One region of the Kitasatospora sp. NPDC059160 genome, then DNA from elsewhere that is predicted to be linked to it. Evidence: riboswitches for the same ligand, from Rfam matches in the RefSeq annotation. Region 1 holds a riboswitch; each other region holds the start of a gene.

Region 1 (5,631 bases):
GGTCAGCACCGCCTCGCCGGCGGTGAAGCAGCCGGCCGTGTTGGGCAGCACCCGGATGCCGTTGCGGGTCAGCACGTCCAGGACGGAGCCCTGGGTGCTCGCGTTCACCCGGCGCATGGCCACGGTGGTCAGTTCGGTGCCGGAGACGAGCAGGGCGCGCTCCAGGACCTCCAGGCTCGGCGCGCCGCCGGTGCCCATGATGAGCCGGGAGGAGAAGGTCGTCCCGGCGATGGTCAGCAGGTCGTCGGCCATGGTTCAGCCTCCCTGGACGGCGGTCAGGATCTCGATCCGGTCGCCGCTGCCCAGCGTCGTCCCGGGCCACGAACCGCGCGGCACCACGGCCTCGTTGAGGGCGGCGGCGACGCCGGTGTTGGCGGCGCTGACGGTGGCCACCAGTGCGGCGAGGGTGGTGGCGGCGGGCACCCGGCGGGGCTCGCCGTTGACGGTCAGGGCGATCTCGTTCGGGGCGGTCTCGTTCGGGGCGGTCTCGGTCATGCGCAGGCCTTCGCGACGGGGGTTTCGGGGGAGAACCGGGTCGGCGTGAACGGCCGTGCCAGGTCGGGGACTTCGCCGGTCGCCAGGTAGTCGGCGAGCAGGTCGGCGGTGACCGGGGTGAGCAGCACGCCGTTGCGGTAGTGGCCGGTGGCGGCGACCAGTCCGGGCAGTGCGGTCGGGCCCAGCAGCGGGGCGTTGTCCGGCGAGCCGGGGCGCAGCCCGGCGGAGGTCTCGCGCAGCGGGAGTTCGGTGATACCCGGTACCAACTCGTGGGCGTCGCGCAGGAGTTCGTACACCCCGCCGGCGGTGACGGTGGTGTCGTAGCCCTGTTCCTCGGTGGTCGCGCCGATCACCAGCTCGCCGTTCTCCCGGGGGACGAGGTACAGGTGCTGCCCGCGCACCACCGCGCGGACGTTGCGGGACAGGAACGGCCGGTAGGCCTCCGGGACGTGCAGCCGGACGATCTGCCCCTTCACCGGGCGTACCGCGGGCAGTACGCCCTCGGGCAGGCCGGGCAGCCGGTGGCTGTGCGGGCCGGCGGCGAGGACCACCTGCTCGGCGGCCAGGGACTCCCCGTCGTCCAGCCGGGCGCCGACCGCGCGGCCGCCGTCCACCAGCAGCTCGACGGCCTCGGCCCGGTGCAGCCGGACGCCGGCCCGCTCGCAGGCGGCGACCAGGGCGGTGAGCAGCCGGCGCGGATCCACCTGGTGGTCGTCCGCGACGTGCAGGCCGCCGCGCACGCCGGGGGCGAGCATCGGCTCCAGTCGGCGGGCCTCCCGGCCGGTCAGCCAGCTGGAGTCCAGGCCCAGCCGCAGGTGGAAGGCGTGCAGTTCGCGCAGTTCCGCGCGGTCGTCGGAGTCCAGCGCGACGGCGATGGTGCCGCACCGGCGGTAGCCGGTGTCCAGGCCGCCGCTGGCCTCGGTGAGCTCGGCGGCGAAGGACTCGTACCGCCGGTTGGAGGCCGTCCCCAGGTGCAGCAGCGGCTCCTCGCCGTACTGCAGCTCGGTGACCGGGGCGAGCATCCCGGCGGCGACCCCGGCCGCCCCCCGGCCGTGGCCGGGGTCGACCACGATCACGTTCCGCAGCCCGCGTTGCGCGGCGCGCCAGGCGACCGCGAGGCCGATGACGCCCCCGCCGATCACCAGCACGTCGGCGCGGCTGCCCGATGGCATGCGTGACAAAGCTGCTCTTCTCCCTTCGCCGGTATGACCCGGATCAGGTTCGGACGGTCGCAGGCCGTGCCAGCCCGCCTCTCAGCCCGGTCCGCCGGGCTCCCGTGTGGTGCGTCCACCTTAACTCCGGGGATCGGCCCGCCCGAAGGGCCGTGCGAGGCGTGAGACGGGGCCGCCCGCCCGGCTCCGCGGATGAGCGGCTCAGAGCCGGTTCAGCGGCGCTGGGTACAGTGACGGGCGTGGCAGAGCTGAGCGGAACGGATCGGGTGGTCGTCGTCGTCGGGGCCGGGCTGGCCGGGGCGCAGTGCGCCCTGCAGCTGCGGCAGGGCGGCTGGCGGGGGCGGATCGTCCTGGTCGGCGAGGAGCGGCACGCGCCGTACGACCGGCCGCCGCTCTCCAAGGACGTGCTGCTCGGCAAGGCCGACGCCACCACCCTGGACATCGACTACGGGCGGCTCGGTATCGAGCTGCTCACCGGCCGCCGGGCCACCGGGCTCGCCCCCGGCGTGCTGCACACCGACGGCGGGGACCTCCCGTACGACGCGCTGGTGATCGCCACCGGCGCCACCCCGCGCGCCCTGCCCGGAGCCGAGCGCGCCCATCTGCTGCACACCCTGGACGACGCCCTGGCGCTGCGCGCGCTGCTGCGCCCCGGCCTGCGGCTGGTGCTGGTCGGCGCGGGCTGGATCGGCGCCGAGGTGTCCACCGCCGCGCGGCAGGCCGGCTGCGAGGTCACCGTGGTCGAGGCCGGTCCGGCGCCGGTGCCGGGCGCGCTGCCGACCGGGGTCGGCTCGGCGATGGCCGCCTGGTACGCCGAGGCCGGGGTCGACCTGCGCTGCGGGGTCGGGGTGGCCGCCGTCGAGCCGGGGGCGGTGCTGCTGGCCGACGGCTCCCACCTGCCCGCCGACGAGGTGGTGGTCGGCATCGGCGCCCGGCCCGCGACCGGCTGGCTGGCCGGCTCGGGCGTCGAGCTGGACGCCTCCGGCGCGGTCGTGGTGGACGGGCGGCTGCGCACCGGCCTGCCCGGGGTGTTCGCGGCCGGGGACTGCGTCAGCTACCCCTCGGCGCGCTCCGGCGCCCGGCTGGCCGTCCAGCACTGGGACCACGCGCTGCAGTCCGGCTCCGCCGCGGCCGCCGCCGTGCTCGGGGCGGACACGCCGTACGACCCGGTGCCGTACTTCTGGTCCGAGCAGTTCGGGCGGATGGTCCAGTACGCCGGCCGGCACGCCGAGGGCGACGAACTGCTGTGGCGCGGCAGCCCGCAGGAGTCCGCGTGGTCGGTGCTCTGGCTGCGCGACGGGGTGCCGAGCGCGCTGCTGGCCGTGGACCGGCCGCGCGACCTCACCCAGGGCCGGAAGCTGATCGAACGCGGTGCGGTGCTCGACCGGGCGCTCGCCGCGGACCCCTCGGTGGCGCTCAAGGGAGCCGTCGCCGGGTAGCACTTGGTGCGCGGCGGGCCGCGGAGGTGGCAGTCTGGTGGCGTGAGTGAGATCGAAAGCAAGATTGAAGCCCTGGTCACCGAGTGGGTGTACCTGCCCGACATCTCGGAGCAGTGGGGGGTCCGGGTCACCGAAGTGCGTGACCTGGTCAAGAACGGTGGCCTGATCGCCGTCCGGCGCGGGCCGAACAAGTCGCTGCAGGTCCCGGCGGCGTTCATCGACGGCCAGGGGCTGGTCAAGCACCTGTCCGGCACCCTGACCGTCCTGCGGGACTGCGGGTACAACGACGTGGAGATCCTGGAGTGGCTCTTCACCGAGGACCCGTCGCTGCCCGGCAGCCCGATCCAGGCGCTCCGGGAGAACCGCGGCACCGAGGTCAAGCGCCGCGCCCAGGCGATGCTGATCTGATGGCGGCGGACACGCTGCGGGCCCGCCTGGCCGACGCCCGGCTCTACCTGTGCACCGACGCCCGGCGCGAGCAGGGCGACCTGGCCGAGTTCCTGGACGCGGCGCTGGCCGGCGGGGTGGACATCGTCCAGCTCCGTGACAAGGGCCTGGAGGCCAAGCAGGAGCTGGCGGCGCTGGAGGTCTTCGCCGACGCCTGCCGCCGGCACGGCAAGCTGCTGGCCGTCAACGACCGCGCCGACGTCGCCCACGCGGCCCGGCCCGACGTGCTGCACCTCGGCCAGGACGACCTGCCGGTACCGGCCGCCCGGGCGATCCTCGGCGAGGACGTGCTGATCGGCCGCTCCTGCCACGCCGAGTCCGAGGTGGACGCGGCGGTCGCCGAGCCGGGCGTGGACTACTTCTGCACCGGCCCGGTCTGGCCTACCCCGACCAAGCCGGGCCGGCACGCGCCGGGCCTCGGCCTGGTCTCGTACGCGGCGAAGCAGGCCACCGACCGGCCGTGGTTCGCGATCGGCGGGATCGACCTCGGCAACCTGGACGAGGTGCTGGCCGCCGGCGCCCGCCGGATCGTCGTGGTCCGGGCCGTCACGGCGGCCGAGGACCCGCGGGCCGCCGCCGCCGAGCTCGCCCGCCGGGTGCGCGCGGCGTAATGCCACCCGGGGCCGCCGCCGTCGCTGGGGCCCGTCTTCGAACTCCCGCAGGCGGGAGTTCGAAGACGGGCCCCTAGTACTTGCGGACGGTGGCGGCCTCGGCCAGGGCCAGCAGCACCGTGCGGGCCCGCTCGTCGGCGAGCGGTGCCGCCGCCAGCGCGGCCAGCGACTCCCGCATCAGCTCCTCGATCCGGGCCTCCACCAGCTCCGGCGCCCCGCTGCGGGCGACCAGCTCGCGCAGCCCGGCGACCTCCTCGGCGGCCAGGTCCGGTGCGCCGAGCCGGGCGTCCAGGTGCCGGGCGTCGGCCTGCGGCAGGCCCCGCATCGCGTGCGCGACCAGCAGGGTGCGCTTGCCCTCGCGCAGGTCGTCCCCGGCGGGCTTGCCGGTGACGGCCGGGTCGCCGAAGACGCCGAGCAGGTCGTCCCGCAGCTGGAAGGCCTCGCCCAGCGGCAGCCCGAACGCGCCGAGCGCCTCGACCAGCTCCGGCCCGGCCCCGGCCAGCAGGGCGCCGACCTGGAGCGGCCGTTCGATGGTGTACTTCGCCGACTTGTAGTGCAGTACGGTCCGCGCCCGCTCCGGCGCGCCCTCGTCGGCGGAGTCGCCGGCCACCGGCTCCAGCACGTCCAGGTACTGGCCGAGCATGACCTCGGTGCGCATCAGGTCGAACCGCGGCTTGGCGGCCAGCACGGCGGCCGGGTCCAGGCCGGAGCGCAGGAACAGCTCGTCGCACCAGATCAGCAGCAGGTCGCCGAGCAGCACCGCGGCCGAGGCGCCGTACTGCTCGCGGTCGCCGCGCCAGCCGCTGTCCCGGTGCAGTGCCTCGAAGCGGCGGTGCACCGAAGGCAGGCCGCGGCGGGTGTCGCTGCGGTCCATCAGGTCGTCGTGCACCAGGGCGCTGGCCTGGAGCAGCTCCAGCGCGGCGGCCGCGTTGGCGATCCCCGCGCCGTCGGCGGGGCCGCCGGCGGCGCGCCAGCCCCAGTAGCAGAAGCCCGGGCGCAGCCGCTTGCCGCCGTCCAGCAGGAAGTCGCGCAGGGCCTCGGCGGCGGGCACCAGCTGCGGCGAGATCGTGCCGAGCAGCGCCGACTGGCCGTCCATGAACGCGGCGAGGGCCGTGTTGACGCGGGTGCGGACGTCCTCCACGTCCATGGGGTTGGCCGGCCGGGTGCTGGACGAGGTCACGATGATGCTCCGCTGGTTCGCTGGGGTGCAGCAAGCGTAGCGGGGCGGCCGGGAACGGATGTGCGAGCGGGGCCGCCGACGGCGCGCGGGGCGGCCGGTGCGGAAGCGGAGGCCCGTCCACTACTTGTCCCGAATCGTGGGATCGAGTTGTCCGGCCCCTTCGGGGGACGGATAACCTGCCAGCATGGCACTCGGCATCGCTTCCACGAGACCGGACCGCGCACAGACGGTCCGCGAACTCCTGGCGGCCGGAAAGCGCTCCTTCTCCTTCGAGTTCATGCCGCCGC
Region 2 (5,631 bases), on a different contig from region 1:
CTGCCGCGCGAGGCCTTCCGCCACTTCGTCGTCCAGGACTCGCACTACCTGCGCGACTACGCCCGCGCCCTCGCCGTCTGCGCCGCCAAGGCCCCCGGCGAGGCCGACGTGCGGGCCTTCGCCGACGACGCGGTCGGCGCGCTCGCCGCCGAGCAGGGCATGCACGCCGAGTTCCTGACCGCCTTCGGCGGCACCGCCGAGGAGGCCGCCGCCGAACCGGTGCTGCCGACCACCCGCGCCTACACCAGCTACCTGCTGGCCACCGTGTACGGCGGGTCCTTCGCCGAGGCGCTCGGCGCGGTGCTGCCCTGCTACTGGATCTACGCCCGGGTCGGCGAGGCGCTGCTCGCCCAGGGCTCCCCCGACCCGCTGTACGCCAAGTGGATCGCCACCTACGGCGACGAGGCCTTCCAGTCCGTGGTCCGCCGGGTGCTGGCGCTCACCGACCGGCTCGGCGAGGAGCTCTCGGCGGCCGAACGCCGCCGGGTGGTCGAGCACTTCACGACCACCTCGCGCTACGAGTGGATGTTCTGGGACGCCGCCTGGCGCGGCGAGCGCTGGCCGGTCTGACCCGTTCCCCCGCCGTTTCTCGGGGGTCCCCCCGGGGGGTGGGATCGGGGTGATCTAGGGGTTCTCTCCGGGCCGAAGGCCCTCGTTCCGCCGCTTCCGCCGCCGTAAGCTCGAAGCATCGAAAGCAAGCGGGATGCGGTTACCGGACGGCGGCCGACCCGAGGGGAGAAGAGGAACCGACATGGCTGAGCTCTGGAAGTCGCTGCCCTCCTGGGTGCGCAACATCGTCATCCCGGTGCTGGTCCTGGTGCTGGCCTGGAACGTCATCGCCTTCGTGTTCGGCGTGGTCGGCGCCCTGCTGAGCATCGTGATCAAGCTGCTGGTGGTCGTCGGCATCGCCGCCGCCGTGGTGATCCTGGTCAAGAAGGCCGCCAAGAACTGACCCCGCTCCGCGCACCGCGCGGAGCACCTCCGGAGGCCCGGCACCCCGTTCGCGGGGGCCGGGCCTCGGCCGTTCCCCCCGCGGATCCGTTTCGGGGACCGTCTGGACCTGCGGCGATCGGCTCGCTACCGTGTTGGCGTCATGTGCAGGCAACACCGCCTGCGACGCGGGAGCTCGGAGCACCGGGCTGAGAGGACGCTGACCGGACCGTCGACGGACGGACCGACGGCTGCGTCGACCGCAGGAACCTGGACCGGGTAATGCCGGCGTAGGGAGTGAAGGTCAGATGACCACGTTCGAAGCACAGCCGCAGCCTGCCCGCAGCACGCCCAGCAGCGAGCGCACCGGCTACCCCACCCCGGCCTGGCGCAAGGCCTACCGCGACGGATCCCGCCCCGACCTGCGGGCCCCGTACCGCGAGGTGCAGCTCACCAACGGCCGGACCGTGCCGCTGTACGACACCTCCGGCCCGTACACCGACCCGGCGTACGAGCCCGACGTGCGGCGCGGGCTGCCCGCCCTGCGCGACGCCTGGATCCGCCAGCGCGGCGACGTCGAGGAGTACGACGGCCGCGAGGCGCGCCCCGAGGACGACGGGATCAAGCACACCTCCCCGCGCGGCGGGAACCTGCGCAACCTGGACGCGGTCTTCCCCGGCCGCCCGCGCCGCCCGCTGCGTGGCCGCGGCGGCGTCGCCGTCACCCAACTCGCCTACGCCAAGCGGGGCGTGGTGACGCCGGAGATGGAGTTCGTGGCGCTGCGCGAGGGCCTGGAGCCGGAGTTCGTGCGGGACGAGGTGGCCCGCGGCCGCGCCGTCATCCCGGTGAACGTGAACCACCCCGAGGTGGAGCCGGCCGTCATCGGCACCAACTTCCTGGTGAAGATCAACGCCAACATCGGCAACTCCGCCGTCACCTCCTCGATCGAGGAGGAGGTGGAGAAGATGACCTGGGCCACCCGCTGGGGCGCCGACACCGTCATGGACCTCTCCACCGGCCGCAACATCCACACCACCCGCGAGTGGATCCTGCGCAACTCCCCCGTGCCGATCGGCACCGTGCCGCTCTACCAGGCGCTGGAGAAGGTCGACGGCAGGGCCGAGGAGCTCAGCTGGGAGGTCTACCGCGACACCGTCATCGAGCAGTGCGAGCAGGGCGTCGACTACATGACCGTCCACGCGGGCGTGCTGCTGCGGTACGTCCCGCTCACCGCGCGCCGCAAGACCGGCATCGTCTCCCGCGGCGGCTCGATCATGGCGGCCTGGTGCCTGGCGCACCACCAGGAGAACTTCCTCTACAGCAACTTCGAGGAACTCTGCGACATCCTGGCCGCCTACGACGTCACCTTCTCGCTCGGTGACGGCCTGCGGCCCGGCTCCATCGCCGACGCCAACGACGAGGCCCAGTTCGCCGAACTGCAGACCCTCGGCGAGCTCGGCCGGATCGCCCGCGAGCGCGACGTCCAGGTGATGATCGAGGGCCCGGGCCACGTCCCGATGAACAAGATCAAGGAGAACATGGATCTCCAGAAGGAGATCTGCGACGAGGCGCCGTTCTACACCCTCGGCCCCCTCACCACCGACGTCGCCCCCGGCTACGACCACATCACCTCGGGCATCGGCGCCGCGATGATCGCCTGGTGGGGCACCGCGATGCTCTGCTACGTCACGCCCAAGGAGCACCTGGGCCTGCCCAACCGGGACGACGTCAAGACCGGCGTGATCACCTACAAGATCGCCGCCCACGCCGCCGACCTCGCCAAGGGCCACCCCGGCGCCCAGGCCTGGGACGACGCCCTCTCCGACGCCCGCTTCGAGTTCCGCTGGGAGGACCAGTTCAACCTGGCCCTCGACCCGGAGACCGCCCGCGACTTCCACGACGAGACCCTCCCCGCCGAGCCGGCCAAGACCGCGCACTTCTGCTCCATGTGCGGCCCGAAGTTCTGCTCGATGAAGATCTCCCAGAAGATCCGCGACGAGCACGGGGACGGCTCCACCGCCGTCACGACGGACTTCGACGCCGAGGCGTTGGCCGGCATGGCCGAGAAGTCCGCCGAGTTCGCCGCCCAGGGCAACAAGGTCTACCTCCCCCTGGTCGACTGACGCGCTGACCGGCGCCGGGGGAGGCTGCGGCGGAGTAGCGTGGGGGTAACCGAGGACATTCCGAACACCGGCAGCAGCGCCGACGTCGCCCTGGGTGGTGATGGGTCCCGCGTGGACCGGACGGGCGGCTCCGTATGATGCCGATTCCTCTCCCCAGCTCGTTCGCCTCCGGGCCGTGGCCGGTCCCGGGCGTCCCGTTGCTCCCGCGGCTGGAACTGGAGCCGACGATGACGCGGGACGGCGTCTTCGACGGGGCCTGGTGGCCCCGTTCGGACCGTGTCCTCGCCGAACTGCCGGACCTGATCACCGCACTCGGCGCCCACTTCGGACGGATCGTCCGGGTCGGCCTCGACACCTCGGCCTGGGACGGCGTGCCCAGGTCGGTCGCGGCGAACGGCCTGACCGTCAAGATCAACTGGTTCCCCGGCAGCGATGCGACGATCAGCATCACCCGGGGCTTCCAGGACCACTTCCTGCTGCTGGTGGTGCCGCCCGGCACCGCCCCGGCGACGGCGGCCGCCGCGATGGCCGGCGCCTCGGCGACCGGGAACCACACCCCGGCCGCGGAACTGCTGCACTGAACCGGGCTGTCGGCGGGCTCCGGTACCTTGCTCGGACCGATGAGCGAGGAGGCGTGCGGGTGAGCGGTCCGGTGGTCGAGTTGGGCCATGCCGAGGGGTGGGACTTCGCGGCGGGTGCCGCGGTGGGCGCGTTGCGGCCGCAGGAGGCGCGGGCCCGGGACGCGGCGGGCCTGCCGTACGTCGTGGTGTACCGGAGCGCGGGGCGTTCGGTGCCGCTCGAAGTGCGCCTGGTGTCGTGGCGGGACCACTACGCGGGTGTGTGGGTGTACGACGAGCACGGGCGACGGGTGGAGCACCTGGAGCTGCGGCTGCTGGAGGAGGGCCGGCTGCTGCGGAGGTACCACGAGCGCTGGGGCTACTCGGGCCCGGAGGCACCGGAGTTCGACCGGGTCGCCGACCGGATGGCGGTCGAGCTGTTCCCGGGCGGACGGGGCCGGGTGTCGCACCGGCCCCGAGGGGACGCCGGGCCCAGGACGGTGACCGTGCCGAGTGCCTCCGAGGAGGAACGTTGGCTCCGGCGGCCGGACTTCGACGACTGGCCGCTCCTCTCGGCCGACCGGTGGGGGCTCGACGGCACGGTCCGGCCCACCGCGGCGCCGCTCACGGAGCCGGTGTCCGCAGCCGCGGCGGAGCCGTGGCTCCCGCCGCGCCCGGGCGGGCCGGGGGACCTCCCCGCCCTGTTCGTGCCCGGCACCCGGCTCACCACCAGCGATCACCGGGAGAACATGGTGGTGCTGGAGCCGAAGGCCGGCCCACGCCTGCGGGTCCCCAGCGGCCGGCTGGCGGTGGCCGATCCGCTCGACACCGGGCGGCCGGACATCACGGTCGAGGTGCTGCCCGGCAGCTACCCGACGGAGGTGGCGACGATCGGGTTCGGGTACCACTGCGAGTTCGAGGGTGCCTGGGTCGAGCGCACTGGGACACCAGCGCTCCGGCTGCGGGTGGGCGACGGACCCGTCGACTCCTGGACGATGGCCCTCGGGGAGGGGGACGACCTCAGGCTGCTGCGGGACGGCGAGGCGTACGGGTTCAGCACGGACGGCGCGACGGGGTGCTTCGCGGACGCCGGGGCCTGGCCGGTCCTCCAGGAGCGGTTCCGGCGTGCCCTGGTGGACCGGGACGGGGAGGCCGGTGAGGACCTCGACTCCGGCTCCGGGTTCTTCCTGCGGACCGTGGACGAGGAGTCGGGCGCGGACCTGCTCGCGTTCGCCACCGACAGCGACGGCACCCACCCGGTGTGGCTGGGCCTCGACGGGTCCGGGGGCGTGGTGTGCGTCATCGTCCAGGTGGACTGGCTGCCCCATCTGAAGATCGTCTGAGCGGCCCGGACGAGCGCCCGGACGAGTGCCCGGGACCAACGGTCCGGACGAGCGGTCCTGAGGCGTACTGCGGGTGCCGACCCGGTCCTCCCCCGAGGGTCCGGGGCGGCACCCTGCTCTTTCAGCCGGTGGTGTCCTGCGGGTACCAGCGGAGTTCGACGGTGTTGCCGTCCGGGTCCTGGACGTAGAGGGAGGTGGCGGTGCCGCGGGCGCCGTAGCGGGGGCCGGGGCCGTCGAGGACGGTGAAGACGCCGGAGTCGACGACCTCCTGCCAGTCGAGGGGCTCGACGGTGAGGCAGATGTGGTCGACGTTGGACTCGTGGCGGGGACGGTGGAAGAGGTCGATGATCGTCTCACCGCTGACCCGGACGGAGGGGAAGGAGACCTTCCCGGCGCGCCATTCGTCGACCCGGACGGGAGCCAGGCCGAGCAGGCCGGTGTAGAAGGCGAGCGACCGCTCGATGTCGGCGACGTTGAGGACCAGGTGGTCGAGGGCGACGACGCGCATGGTGATCGGCTCCGGTGGTGTGGGTTCTCGTGCGGTGACGGGGTCAACGATCCTCCGGCCCGGGGCGGTCATCAATGGCGGATCACCGTACGATCGTTGAGCCCGGTTAAACGATGCCGGGTCGAAGGGTGGGGCGGCATGCTGGAACGGCTGGAGACCGAGGTCTTCCT
Region 3 (5,631 bases), on a different contig from region 1:
TTCCTGGAACTCGACGACCCAGCCGGACCGGTCGGCCGGGGTCTCCAGGTAGCGCTCCCGGGCGTAGCCGGTCGAGCGGTAGCCGTTCTGGTCGATGTAGCGGGCCAGGGCCTGGAAGCTGCCCATCGCGTCGTCCATCGAGCCGCGGTGGACGATGGTCACCGCCTCCTCGATCGGCGCCAGGTCGACCACCTCGATGTCGTCCCGGCCGGCCCGCACGGACGGCGCGACCTGGAGGGCCACCCGGACGACCACCGAACCGTCGCCCTCCGGCCCGTCCTCGTACCGGGCGACGGACGGCCCGACCACCTCGATCCCGGCCTGCTCCACCCGCCGGCACAGCTCGTCGAAGAGCGGGCCGATCACCGGGGTGATGTCCTCCGGCGCGTAACTCGCCGCCACACCGCTCAGTTGGGCCACCCGCACGGACGGAACGGGCTTCACCACGACATCGTGCTCGAACATGTTCCCCTCACTCTCGATCGTCCGGAGCCTCGCCTCCACCCGGGCCAGCCGCTGCTCGTCCGCCGCGATCGCCTCGGCGAGCTGGGCCCGCCGCAACCGCAGCATCCCGCGCAGCTCGGCCGGGTCCGGGTGCTCGTCCAGCACGGCCCGCACCTGCTGCAGCGTGAAGCCGAGCTCCTTGAGCGCGATCACCCGGTTCAGCCGGGCGAGTTGGACCGCCTCGTAGGAGCGGTACCCGGTGGCCGGGTCCACCCTGGCGGGTGTGAGCAGGCCGATCGCGTCGTAGTGGCGCAGCATCCGCACCGACACCCGGCCGTGGACGGCGAAGTCTCCGATGTTCAACATGGTGCTCCCACTCCACCGTCTCCCCCTGTGTCAGGGTCAACCCCCGGCCGCCGGCCCGGCCGCGACCCCGCGTCGGCGCACCGTCGGCCCGCCGCCGGCCCGCCCCGGAAAACACCGAGGGCGGGTGCCGAAACGATCTCGGCACCCGCCCTGAGCAGGTGGTTTCTCCTACCGGCGGAGAGCGTGGGATTCGAACCCACGGTGACGGGTCACGCCACGACAGTTTTCAAGACTGTTCCCTTAGGCCGCTCGGGCAGCTCTCCAGGCGGAGGTCAGCCTAACGGGTCCGACGGCCTTCGGCGCACACGATTCCGCGGGCCCGGGGGTCACTGATCGCCGTCCCGCTGGCCGAGCGTGACCTTGGTGGTCATGGTCTGGCCGTTGCGGGTGTACTCGACGTCGACGGTCTCGCCCGGCTTGTGCGTCCAGATCCGGCTGACCAGGGCGGGACCGTTCTCGATCGGCGCGCCGCCGAGCTTGGTGATCACGTCGCCCGGCTTGAGGCCGGCCTTGTCGGCCGCGCCGCCGGGGGTGACGGCGGGCTGGCCCTGGACGTCCTTGGTCTGGATCTGCGCGCCGTCGCCCTTGTAGTCGTCGTTGCGCAGCACGTCGAGCTTGGCGTAGACCGGCTTGCCGGTCTTGATCAGGGTGTCCGCGACCCACTTGGCCTGGTTGATCGGGATGGCGAAGCCCAGGCCGATGCTGCCGGCCCGGCCGTTGGCGGAGGCGTTGGACTGGATCGCCGAGTTGATGCCGATCACCGCGCCGCTGGAGTCCAGCAGCGGGCCGCCGGAGTTGCCGGGGTTGATCGAGGCGTCGGTCTGCAGGGCGTTCATGTACGAGGCCTGCGAGCCGGTCTCGTCGCCGGAGGCGACCGGGCGGTCCTTGGCGCTGACGATGCCGCTGGTGACGGTGGACTCCAGGCCGTACGGCGCACCGATCGCGACGGTGGCGTCACCGACGTTGACCTTGTCGGAGTCGGCCAGCGGCAGCGGCGACAGCTTGCTCTTCGGCGGGTTGTCGATCTTGACCACGGCGACGTCGTAGCCCTCGGCGTGGCCCAGCACCGAGGCGGTGTAGGAGGTGCCGTCGGCGAACTTGACGGTCAGTTTGCCGCCGTTGAGGGCCGGCGCGACCACGTGGTTGTTGGTGAGGATGTGGCCCTCGGTGTCGAAGACGAAGCCGGTGCCGGTGCCCGACTCGGTGCTGTTCTGCGCCTTGATGGTGACGACGCTGGGCAGCGCCTTCTGGGCGATGGCGGCGATCGACCCGGGGACGGGCTCGTTCTTCTGGGTGTTGCTGGCCTGGACGGTGGTGCTGCGGTGGTCGTCCGCCGAGCTGCTGCTGCCGGCGTGGTCGCTGGCGACCACACCGACCGCGCCGCCCGCGATGCCGGCGACCAGCGCGACGGCCGCGAGCAGGGCCACCAGGCCGCCGCGCTTCTTGCGCGGGCCGTGGCCGCCCGGGCCGCCGGGGTACTCGGCGGGGTAGCCGAACGGACCGCCGGGGCCGCCGGGGTGGCCCGCGCCGGCGTCGTGGCCGCCGCCCCAGCCGCCGAGCGGCTGGCCGGCGCCGAAGGGGTGGTGCCCGGGTGCGCCGGGCGCGACGGGCGCACCGGCGGCCGGGGCGCCGTACGGCTCCTGGGCGTTGGCGGCCGGGACGCCGTAGCCCTCGTGGGCGCCGGCGGCGGGCACGCCGTGGGTCGGGGTCGCGTACGGGTTGGTGCCCGGGGTGCCCGGCGGCAGGGCGGGCGCGGCCGGAGCGGCGGCGACCGGGGCCGGGGCGGGCGGCGCGGGCGGCAGGACCGGCGGCGGGGCGTCGATGTAGCCGGTGGCCGGGTCGACGGCGGGCTCCTCGACGGCGGGCGCGGCCGGCGCGGCCGGGGCCTCCGGCGCGGGCACCTTGGTGAAGGCGACGGTCGGCTGGTGCCCGCCCTCCGCCGGGGCGGCCTCGGCCGCCGCGCTCGCGGCGGCCAGCTCCGGGACCCGGCCGAACGCCATGGTCGGCTGGTGCCCGCTGTCGGCCGGGGCGGCGTCGGCCGACCCGTCCACCGGCCCGGCCACCGGGTTGTCCACCGGTTCGTCCTTCGGCTCGGGAACCCGGCTGAAGGCCATGGTCGGCTTGTGGCCGCCCTGAGCGGTGCCGTCGGGAACGGCACCCGCCGCCTCCGGGGCCCCCGCGGGCTGCTCCCCCTGCGGCCCGGTGGGCCCAACCTCGCGCTCGGTGCTCACGGACGACCTCCATAGCTGACAGAACCAAGGACCATAGTTTTTCGCACCGGCGATTCGATTGCCGTAAGGACCCCTCTGAATAACTCATAAGAATCCTTAGCCGCCACCGACAACCGGGGCTCCCCACCCCCGCCGGGCGTCCCGCGATGCGGACCGCGCACCCCGTGGCCTTTGGCGTTCGTACCCGTGCCGGTTAGCCTGTCGCTCCAAACTGACACGCGGGAGCTTGGACCGACCAGGCTGAGAGTGCGCATGTCGACCGTACGCCAGGCCAGTGACCGGCGGACCGTCGAGGGGGCGCTGACCGCCGGAACCTGTCCGGGTAATGCCGGCGTAGGGAGTATCGGCCATGCCGCCTGCTTCGCCATCCTCTTCTCCGGGCGCGCCCGCGTCCAAGGATTTCCCGCCGGACCCGGCCGGCGCCGGCGCCGCGCTGCTGGACCACCGCGTCGAGGCACCGCTGGTCCTGGACACCGAGCCGCCGCGCACCCTGCGCTTCCGGGACCACTTCGCGCTGTGGATGAACCTCGGCGTCAGCCTGATCGGCTTCTCCACCGCCGCGACCGTGCTCGGCGAGAAGGGCAGCGAGCTGTCGCTGGCCGCCGCGGTGACGGCGATCGTGACCGGTACGGCGGTCGGCACCGCGATGCTCGGCGTCGCCGCGCTGATCGGGGCCCGCACCGGCGCCCCGGCGATGGCCAACCTGCGCGGCCTGTTCGGCACCCGGCTGTCCTACCTGCCGACCGTGCTGAACATCGTCCAGTGCGTCGGCTGGGGCGTGTTCGAGCTGCTGACCATCGCGGCGGGCGCCCAGACCGTCGCCCACACCAGCGACTACCGCTGGCTGTTCGTGCTGCTCGCGGGCGCGCTGACCACCGCGCTGACGATCTGGCCGCTGGGCTCGATCGCGGTGCTGCGCCGCTTCGTGGCCGGGGCGGTCGCGGTCGCGATGGTGTACTTCACCGTCCAGCTGGGCCGCCAGGGCGTGCCGGACCCGGGCGCGGGCAACTGGCACGGCTTCCTGGGCGCCACCGACGCGATGATCGCGGTGTCGATCTCCTTCGTCCCGATGGCCGCCGACTACACCCGGCACTCGCGCAGCCCGAAGTCGGCCTTCTGGGGCAGCTTCTCCGGCTACACCGTCGCCCAGGTCTGGTGCTACGTGCTGGGCCTGATGGCGCTGCTCCAGTCCGACGGCGACCCGAGCCGGATCTTCGACTCCTTCCTCGGTGTCTGGGCCGGCTGGCTGTTCCTCCTGGTGCTGGTGCTGCGCGAGACCGACCAGTCCTTCGCCAACGTCTACTCGACCGCGATGTCGCTGCAGAACCTGCTGCCGCGGGTGGACCGCCGGGTGCTGAGCGGCGGGATCGGCGTGCTGACCACCGTGCTGGCGCTGCGCATCGACCGGTTCACCGACACCTACAGCAACTTCCTCGGCCTGATCGGCTCGGTCTTCGTACCGCTGCTGGCGGTGCTGGCGGTGGACTACTTCTTCGGCGCCGGCCGGCACGGCTGGGACCTCTCCGAGCGGGCACCGTCCCGCTGGCTGATGCTGCTGCCGTGGGTGCTGGGCTTCGCCGTCTACCAGCTGATCGCGCCGACCGCGGTGGGCGACGGATGGGTGGACTTCTGGACCTCGGCCCAGCGGACCCTGCACTTCACCCCGCAGGAGTGGACCTCGGCCTCGCTGTTCGCCTTCCTGGTGCCGGCGCTGGTCACCTGGGGCCTCACCCCGCTGACCCGCCGCACCGCCCGGGCCTGACGCACCGGGGGCGGAGCCGGCCCCGCAGGTTGGGACCGGCTTCGCCCCGGGTTCACCCGCGCCCCCTATCGTTGGGGCCGTGACCAGCCCAGAACTGCCCTCGGCGGCGGCGCGCACCACGCCCTCCGTCCAGGTGATCGCCCACCGCGGCTCCTCCCACGCCCTGCCCGAGCACACCCTCGCGGCGTACCGGCGCGCGCTCGACGAGGGCGCGGACGCCGTCGAGTGCGACGTGCGGGTGACGGCCGACGGCCACCTGGTCTGCGTGCACGACCGCCGGATCGGCCGGGTCTCGAACGGCCGCGGCACCGTCTCCGCGATGACGCTGGCCGAGTTGGAGGCGTACGACTTCGGCGCCTGGAAGACCGGCCGGCCCAGCACCGACCCCGAGCTGCGCGGCGTGCTGCGGCTGGAGCGGCTGCTCGAACTGGTGGTGGACTGCGGCCGCCCGGTGGACCTGGCGATCGAGACCAAGCACCCGGTGCGGTTCCGCGGCCGGGTCGAGGCCGAGCTGCTGCGCACCCTGGAGCGGTACAAGATCGGCACCGCGCCGGACGGCGAGCGCCCGTCCGCCCGGATCATGAGCTTCTCCTCGATCGCGCTGAACCGGGTGGCCGCCGCCGCGCCCGACTACCGGCGGGTGTTCCTGATCGAACGGATGCTGCCGCTGCTGGGCCGCCTGCGCCCCGGGCAGCCGCTGCCGGGCGGGGCCCGGATCGCCGGCCCCGGCATCGAGCTGATCAAGGCCAAGCCGCAGCTGGTGCCCCGGCTGCGCGAGCTGGGCCACGAGGTGCACGTGTGGACGGTGGACGAGCCGGCCGACGTCGA

What was found. Region 1 has a riboswitch for thiamine pyrophosphate ahead of thiO (glycine oxidase ThiO). Riboswitches for the same ligand answer to the same signal wherever they lie in the genome.
Region 2: linked by a shared signal. The riboswitch ahead of thiC (phosphomethylpyrimidine synthase ThiC) and the one ahead of thiO (glycine oxidase ThiO) in region 1 are both predicted to bind thiamine pyrophosphate.
Region 3: linked by a shared signal. The riboswitch ahead of ACFXOZ_RS17810 (purine-cytosine permease family protein) and the one ahead of thiO (glycine oxidase ThiO) in region 1 are both predicted to bind thiamine pyrophosphate.

What each region holds. Positions count from the first base shown of each region.
Region 1 is NZ_JBHZCN010000074.1:39,353-44,983, forward strand. It holds gene ACFXOZ_RS28295 (thiazole synthase) at 1-252, opposite strand, end outside; gene thiS (sulfur carrier protein ThiS) at 256-495, opposite strand; gene thiO (glycine oxidase ThiO) at 492-1,667, opposite strand; TPP riboswitch at 1,671-1,783, opposite strand; gene ACFXOZ_RS28310 (NAD(P)/FAD-dependent oxidoreductase) at 1,907-3,106, shown strand; gene ACFXOZ_RS28315 (Rv2175c family DNA-binding protein) at 3,149-3,514, shown strand; gene thiE (thiamine phosphate synthase) at 3,514-4,164, shown strand; gene ACFXOZ_RS28325 (polyprenyl synthetase family protein) at 4,238-5,344, opposite strand; gene metF (methylenetetrahydrofolate reductase [NAD(P)H]) at 5,529-5,631, shown strand, end outside.
Region 2 is NZ_JBHZCN010000065.1:23,312-28,942, reverse strand. It holds gene tenA (thiaminase II) at 1-570, shown strand, start outside; gene ACFXOZ_RS26000 (DUF5326 family protein) at 752-952, shown strand; TPP riboswitch at 1,109-1,244, shown strand; gene thiC (phosphomethylpyrimidine synthase ThiC) at 1,239-3,053, shown strand; gene ACFXOZ_RS25990 (DUF5994 family protein) at 3,188-3,634, shown strand; gene ACFXOZ_RS25985 (DUF4241 domain-containing protein) at 3,694-4,953, shown strand; gene ACFXOZ_RS25980 (VOC family protein) at 5,075-5,461, opposite strand; gene ACFXOZ_RS25975 (LysR family transcriptional regulator) at 5,600-5,631, shown strand, end outside.
Region 3 is NZ_JBHZCN010000037.1:5,024-10,654, reverse strand. It holds gene ACFXOZ_RS17825 (MerR family transcriptional regulator) at 1-810, opposite strand, end outside; tRNA gene ACFXOZ_RS17820 (tRNA-Ser) at 986-1,073, opposite strand; gene ACFXOZ_RS17815 (S1C family serine protease) at 1,137-3,041, opposite strand; TPP riboswitch at 3,250-3,398, shown strand; gene ACFXOZ_RS17810 (purine-cytosine permease family protein) at 3,391-4,803, shown strand; gene ACFXOZ_RS17805 (glycerophosphodiester phosphodiesterase) at 4,883-5,631, shown strand, end outside.